2 regions of the Devosia sp. T2-14 genome follow, and region 1 is predicted to be linked to the other one. Evidence: predicted binding sites of a transcription regulator. Region 1 holds the regulator's gene; the other holds the start of a gene.

What was found. The regulator HrcA, encoded in region 1, represses chaperone genes, less so after heat shock. The targets are predictions, from matches to a motif close to GTTAGCACTCNCNNNNNGNGAGTGCTAAC.
Region 2: a site for HrcA is predicted at 1,916-1,944, ahead of ACZ5WT_RS10055 (co-chaperone GroES). Genes of this name have one in related genera too.

Annotation. Positions count from the first base shown of each region.
Region 1 covers NZ_AP027921.1:1,200,110-1,203,515, forward strand. Annotated here, with positions in the region: gene pncA (bifunctional nicotinamidase/pyrazinamidase) at 1-106, shown strand, start outside; gene ACZ5WT_RS05960 (DUF6500 family protein) at 154-372, opposite strand; gene grpE (nucleotide exchange factor GrpE) at 443-1,021, opposite strand; gene hrcA (heat-inducible transcriptional repressor HrcA) at 1,121-2,197, opposite strand; gene rph (ribonuclease PH) at 2,338-3,054, shown strand; gene ACZ5WT_RS05980 (hypothetical protein) at 3,051-3,233, shown strand; gene ACZ5WT_RS05985 (non-canonical purine NTP pyrophosphatase) at 3,230-3,406, shown strand, end outside.
Region 2 covers NZ_AP027921.1:2,045,263-2,048,668, forward strand. Annotated here, with positions in the region: gene groL (chaperonin GroEL) at 1-1,532, opposite strand, end outside; gene ACZ5WT_RS10055 (co-chaperone GroES) at 1,583-1,873, opposite strand; gene ACZ5WT_RS10060 (DUF427 domain-containing protein) at 2,056-2,418, shown strand; gene ACZ5WT_RS10065 (hypothetical protein) at 2,487-2,669, shown strand; gene ACZ5WT_RS10070 (DMT family transporter) at 2,708-3,406, shown strand, end outside.

The DNA.
Region 1 (3,406 bases):
AGACGCCACCCGCGCCATCGACACCGCCGGCTCCCTCGCCCAAGCCTGGACCGACATGGCCGATGCCGGAGTCGAGCGGGTGATGAGCAAGGATATCCTGGGCTAGCCACGAAGGCGTGCCCCAAAGGATTCACGTGAAACCGTGGCCGGCTCTTACGCCCCAGCCTCCAGCAGGGCCTTGATCTTGATGGCTTTTTCGAAGTGGTCGAGCCTGTGGGTCTGGATCCACCAGGTCGCCGCCGCCATCAGCAGGTCCGGGTCGTCATTCCGGTTGGCGAAGAAGGCATAGAACGACAGCCCGACGCCCTCGCCCTTCGCCGCGATCTTGGCATTGCACACGGCGATCGCCTTCTGGCGGAATGCTGGCGTCATCGGATCATACCCCTCAAACAAAAAGGACGCCCCGTGGGACGTCCTTGAATTCTCACGACAATCGCTGGAATTAGGCGCTCTTGTCGATGGCTTCGTCGGCCGGGGCGTGGCTCGGGCCGCCCTTGGCGACGCCAACCATGGCCGGGCGCAGCACGCGCTCGCCGATGGCATAACCCGACTGCACCACCTGCACGATCGTGCCTTCCGGGCGGGTCGGATCGGGAACCTCGAACATCGCCTGGTGCTTGTGCGGGTCGAACTTCTCGCCATCTGCCAGGATCGGGGTCACGCCATGCTTGGCCAAGAGGCGCTGCATTTCGCGTTCGGTCATCTCGATGCCTTCGATCAGCGATTTGACCGTGGCATCTTCCGATTCGCGGGCGCCGGCCGGCAGCATGACCAGCGCGCGGCTCAGCGCGTCGGTGGCGCTCAGCATGTCACGGGCGAAGCCGGCAATGGCATAGCTGCGCGTATCATTGATCTCGCGCTCGTTGCGCTTGCGCAGGTTTTCCATCTCCGCGATGGTCCGCAGCACCCGGTCCTTGAGCTCGGCATTCTCGGCGCGCAAAGCCGCCGTGGGGTCAACCTCGGGCTCGACAGGGGTTTCGACTTCGGGCGTCTCGCCCGACGCGGCGTTCTCGTCGCTCATCATTGTTCTGTTCCGCAATTCTGAATTTGACCCGGATATCGGCCAATACGATGGCTATTTCAAGCCTTGCTCTGTTGCCGGGACAAAGTGCACCAGCAATCACGGGCGTTTGCGCGCCATCATGGCGGTGATCACGTTGGCCGTATAGTCCACCACCGGCACGATGCGGGCATAGTTGAGCCGGGTCGGCCCGATCACCCCCAGCACCCCCACCACCTTGTCATTGGCGTCCTTGTAGGGGGACAGGATCACCGAGGAGCCCGAGAGGGAAAACAGCTTGTTTTCCGAGCCGATGAAGATGCGCACGCCCTGCGCCTTTTCGGCGTCGCCGAGCAGCTCGAGCAGCCCATCCTTGCTTTCCAGCTCATCGAACAGCTGCCGCATGCGCAGCAATTCATCCGAGGCCATCGTGTCGTTGATGAGGTTGGCCCGGCCGCGCACGATCACCGTCGGCTGGCTGGCCGGCGAGGCCTGGGCGAGCGTGGCGATCCCGGCATCCACCAGCTTTTGCGTCAGTTCGTCCAGCTCCGCCCGCTGCTCGGCGCGCTGTTCGGACAGCGTCTTGCGGGCCTCGGCAATGGTGCGGCCCACCACGTGCCGCGCCAGGTAATTGCCCGCCTGGGTCAGCGCCGCCGCGGTCAGCCCGGGCGGAATATCCATGATGCGGTTTTCCAGCTGCCCGTCCTGGCCGACGATGATCGCCATGGCGCGGGTGGCGTCGAGCCGCACGAACTCGATATGGCGCAGCACCATGTCGCTCTTGGTGGCAATCACCACCCCTGCCCCCTGGCTGAGCCCGCTCAGCAGCTGGCTGGCTTCGGTCAGCACGTCTTCTACGAGGCCACTTTGCTGGCCTTCGATGGAATGGGCGATCTGGCTGCGCTCGCTCTCGTTGATGGCGCCCACTTCGAGCATGGCATCGACAAAGAAGCGCAGGCCTTCCTGGGTCGGCGCGCGGCCGGCCGAGGTATGGGGCGCCGCGATCAGGCCGAGGTCTTCGAGGTCCGCCATCACATTGCGCACCGAGGCGGGCGACAGCCCTACCTGCAGCATACGGCTCAAATCGCGCGAGCCCACGGGCGAGCCGGTCTCAAGATATCGGTCGACGATCTTGCGAAAGATGTCCTGGCTGCGGGCGTTCAGCACGCTCAGAAAGTCTTCGGGAGGCTTGACCATGAGGATTTCGATAAAATCGTCCGCTTTAACCGTGTGGCCTCATTTAAGCGCATTGCTGCTTCCCGCCAAGCGTCCGTGTCTTGTGAGGCGGGGCGCATAGGGTTAAGAGCGGGTTAACTGCAATTTTTAGTGGAATCCCCATGCGGCCGTCCGGACGTGAGCCCCATCAGATGCGCGCGGTAACCATCGAGCGCAATGTCGCCCAGAAGGCGGAGGGCTCGTGCCTCGTCTCGTTTGGCAATACCAAGGTGCTGGTCACCGCCTCGGTTGAAACCAGCCTGCCCGGCTGGCTGCGCGGCAAGGGCCAGGGCTGGGTCACCGCCGAATATGGCATGCTGCCCCGCGCCACCGGCAGCCGTACCCGCCGTGAGGCCACGGCCGGCAAGCAGACCGGCCGTACCCAGGAAATCCAGCGCCTGATCGGCCGCTCGCTGCGTGCGGTGGTCGACATGCAACTGCTCGGCGAAAACCAGATCACCGTCGACTGCGACGTGCTGGAGGCCGATGGCGGCACCCGCACCGCCTCGATCACCGGCGCCTATATCGCGCTGGCCGATGCCATCCGCTGGATGGACGAGCGCAAGCTGACCAAGGGCAAGGCGCTGCGCGATTCGGTCGCTGCGGTGTCCTGCGGCATCTATCGCGGCACCCCGGTGCTCGACCTCGATTATCTCGAAGATGTCGAAGCCCATACCGATGCCAATTTTGTGATGACCGGCTCGGGCAAGTTCGTCGAAATCCAGGGCACGGCCGAACAGGTGCCGTTCAGCCGCGATGAGCTCAACAGCCTGATGACGCTGGCCGAGCAGGGCATTGGCGAGCTGACTCTGCTGCAACAGGCGGCGCTGGCGGCATGAAGTTCTTCGGCAAGAAAGTTCCCGTTGTTGACGACGCCCAGCAGGGCATCGTGAAGGACACCGATGCCCGCCCGGCGCAGCGTCTGGCTGCCGTCGAACTGGCGCCGCCCGCGCCCGATTGCGCCATCTGGAACGACATCGTGCGGGCCCTCGACATTGATCCGCGGAGCGCCAAATGATCCCGAAACTGCGTGAAGGCGACCGCCTGGTGCTGGCAACCCACAATGCCGGCAAGCTCAAGGAATTCCAGGAACTGTTCGAGCATTTCGGGCTCGAACTGGTTTCGGCCGGTGACCTCGGCCTGCCCGAGCCGGAAGAAACCGGCACCAGCTTTGCCGAGAATGCCCGCATC
Region 2 (3,406 bases), 850 kb from region 1:
GCAACCGAAGCTGCGTCCTGCAGAGCGTGACGGACGACCTTGACCGGGTCGATAACGCCGAGCTGCACCAGATCGCCATATTCGCCGGTAGCGGCGTTGTAGCCGAAGGTCGGCGAGGAGTTCTCGAGGATCTTGCCAACAACGACCGAGCCTTCAGCGCCGGCATTGTTGGAGATGGTGCGCACGGGCTCCTGCAGAGCGCGACGAACGATGGCGATACCTGCGTCCTGGTCGGCGTTGATGCCCTTTGCCTTGATGGCATTGGCAGCGCGCAGCAGGGCCACACCACCGCCGGGGACGATGCCTTCTTCAACGGCAGCGCGGGTTGCGTTCAGAGCGTCGTCGACGCGATCCTTGCGCTCCTTGACTTCCACCTCGGTCGAACCACCAACGCGGATCACGGCAACACCGCCGGCGAGCTTCGCCAGACGTTCCTGCAGCTTTTCCTTGTCGTAGTCCGAAGTGGTTTCTTCGATCTGCGCCTTGATCTGGCCAACGCGGCCCTGGATGTCTTCCTGCGCACCGGCGCCGTCGACGATCGTGGTGTTTTCCTTGGTGATTTCAACGCGCTTGGCAGTGCCGAGCATGTCGATGGTCACGTTCTCGAGCTTGATGCCGAGATCTTCGGAGATCACCTGGCCACCGGTCAGGATAGCGATGTCTTCCAGCATGGCCTTGCGGCGATCGCCGAAGCCAGGAGCCTTGACGGCAGCGACCTTGAGGCCAGCGCGGAGACGGTTCACAACCAGGGTTGCGAGGGCTTCGCCTTCGATATCTTCAGCGATAATCAGCAGCGGACGCTGCGACTGCACAACCGATTCCAGGATCGGCAGGATCGCCTGCAGGTTGCTGAGCTTCTTTTCGTGCAGCAGGATGACGGGGTCTTCGAGGACCGCGGTCATCTTTTCGGCGTTGGTCACGAAGTAGGGCGACAGGTAGCCGCGGTCGAACTGCATGCCTTCGACGACGTCGAGTTCGGTCTCAGCGGTCTTGGCTTCTTCGACGGTGATGACACCCTCGTTGCCGACCTTCTGCATGGCTTCAGCGATCATGTCGCCGATCGAGGACTCGCCGTTGGCCGAGATGGTGCCAACCTGGGCAACTTCAGCCGACGAGGTGATCTTCTTGGCCGAAGCCTTGAGCGAAGCCACGACTTCGTCAACAGCCAGGTCGATACCGCGCTTGAGGTCCATCGGGTTGAAGCCGGCGGCAACTGCCTTCACGCCTTCAACAACGATTGCCTGACCCAGAACGGTCGCGGTGGTGGTGCCGTCGCCAGCAACATCGTTGGTCTTGGAAGCAACCGAGCGCAGCAGCTGTGCGCCGAGGTTTTCGAACTTGTCTTCCAGTTCGATTTCCTTGGCGACCGAAACGCCGTCCTTGGTGATGCGCGGAGCGCCGAAGGACTTTTCGATAACAACGTTACGACCCTTGGGGCCGAGGGTTACCTTCACCGCGTTGGCGAGGATGTTGACGCCGCGCAGCATCTTGTCGCGAGCGTCGGTCGAGAACTTTACTTCTTTGGCTGCCATGTGAGGCGCTCCTTGAAATAGGATTAATGACGAATGGGGACTAGAAGCAATTAAGCTTCGACGATGCCCATGATGTCGGATTCCTTCATGATCAGCAGGTCTTCGCCGTCGACCTTGACCTCGGTACCGCTCCACTTGCCGAACAGCACGCGGTCACCGGCCTTGACGTCGAGCGCCACAACCTTGCCGGCGTCGTCGCGAGCGCCAGGGCCCACGGAGACAATCACGCCCTCGGAGGGCTTTTCCTTGGCGGTGTCGGGGATGATGATCCCGCCCTTGGTCTTTTCTTCGCTGTCGAGGCGACGGACGACCACGCGGTCGTGCAGAGGACGAAAGCCCATGTTTTGCTCCTATGGCGGCGTTTGGTAAGCAATATTGTCACTGTTAGCACTCGCGATGATAGAGTGCTAACAGAGTGCAGGGGATATAAGATTGGCGCCCATCCAAGTCAAGGTAACGTGAACCGACTTTCCTTTCGCGCGTTGATCCGGGGACGGCTCAAACCACGCGTTAGAAGGACAACATGACAAGCCAATGTCTGGACAAGGATATCAGGATCGTCCCCGCCAAGGGCCGGGTGCATGTGGTGTTTGACGATGCCGAGATCGGCAGTTCCCTCAATGCCCTCGAGGTGCACGAGCCGGGCGAGACCATGCAGATCTATCTGCCGCGCGATGATGTGCGCGCCGACATTCTGGAGGCGTCCGATACGCGCGACCTCTCTCCCTATAAGGGCGAGGCCCATTTCTACACCATCAAGACGTTGACCGCCGATGGGCCCGATCAGGCCTGGTACTATCCCGATCCGTGCCCGCTCGTGCATGCCATCCGCGACCATCTTGCTTTTTCCGGGCCTCGCATCGAGTATCGCTTTTCAGAAGTTTAAGGGGAGGGCGGGCGCATTTCTTGCGGGCCCCCCTTTCCCCTTTGTGCAACCTGCGCCATAAGGCAGTCATGACCCAGGATAATTCTCTTCAGATCAAGCTGCGCCTCAAGGGCGGCAGCGGCCCGAATGCTAACTGGCATTGGGAAATCCACGACGCTACCGGCAAGGTGCTCAAGACCGGCAGTGCTGTCGGCCCCGAGCACAAGGCGTTCGCCACTGCGCGCATCGCCAAGGAAAAGCTGGAGCAATAGTCAGCCGCTAAATCCGGCTGCAGCATCAAGAGACTGCTGTGAGCGCTCCTAGCACTGTTGGTGCCGCCAATCCGGGCCAGCACATTGGCGGGCCCTTCCGGGGCATTACGCTCAAAGTCCTTTCCGTTTGTTTTTTCGTGGTCATGGCGACCATGCTCAAGGCCACCGGCTCCATCCCAACGGGTGAGCTGGTGTTCTTCCGCTGCTTTTTCGCCATCCTGCCGGTGCTGCTCTATCTGCTCTGGCGGCGGCAGCTGCGCACCGCGCTTCATACCAAAAATCCCTGGGGCCACGTGCTGCGCGCCTTGATCGGCACGTCGTCCATGGCGCTCGGCTTTTTCGCCCTGACGCGGCTGCCGTTGCCCGAGTCGACCGCCATCGGTTATGCCGCTCCTCTACTCATCGTGGTTTTCTCGGCGCTCCTGCTCAAGGAGCGAGTGCACCTGTTCCGCTGGTCGGCCGTTATCATCGGCCTGTTCGGCGTCCTGATCATCCTGTGGCCACGACTGACACTGTTCACCAGCGGCCAGCCGATCGGCGATCGTGAAGCGATTGGTGCCATGGCGGCCTTTGGCGGTGCGGTCCTCAGCGCCTTCGCCATGATGCAGGTGCGCAAGCTGGTGCAGACCGAGCGCACCGAGGCCATCGTGGTCTATTTCTTCGTCTGCGCGAGCGTGTTGTCGCTGTTGACGCTTCCCTTTGGCTGGGTCTGGCCTACGCCGGAACAGGCCGCTCTG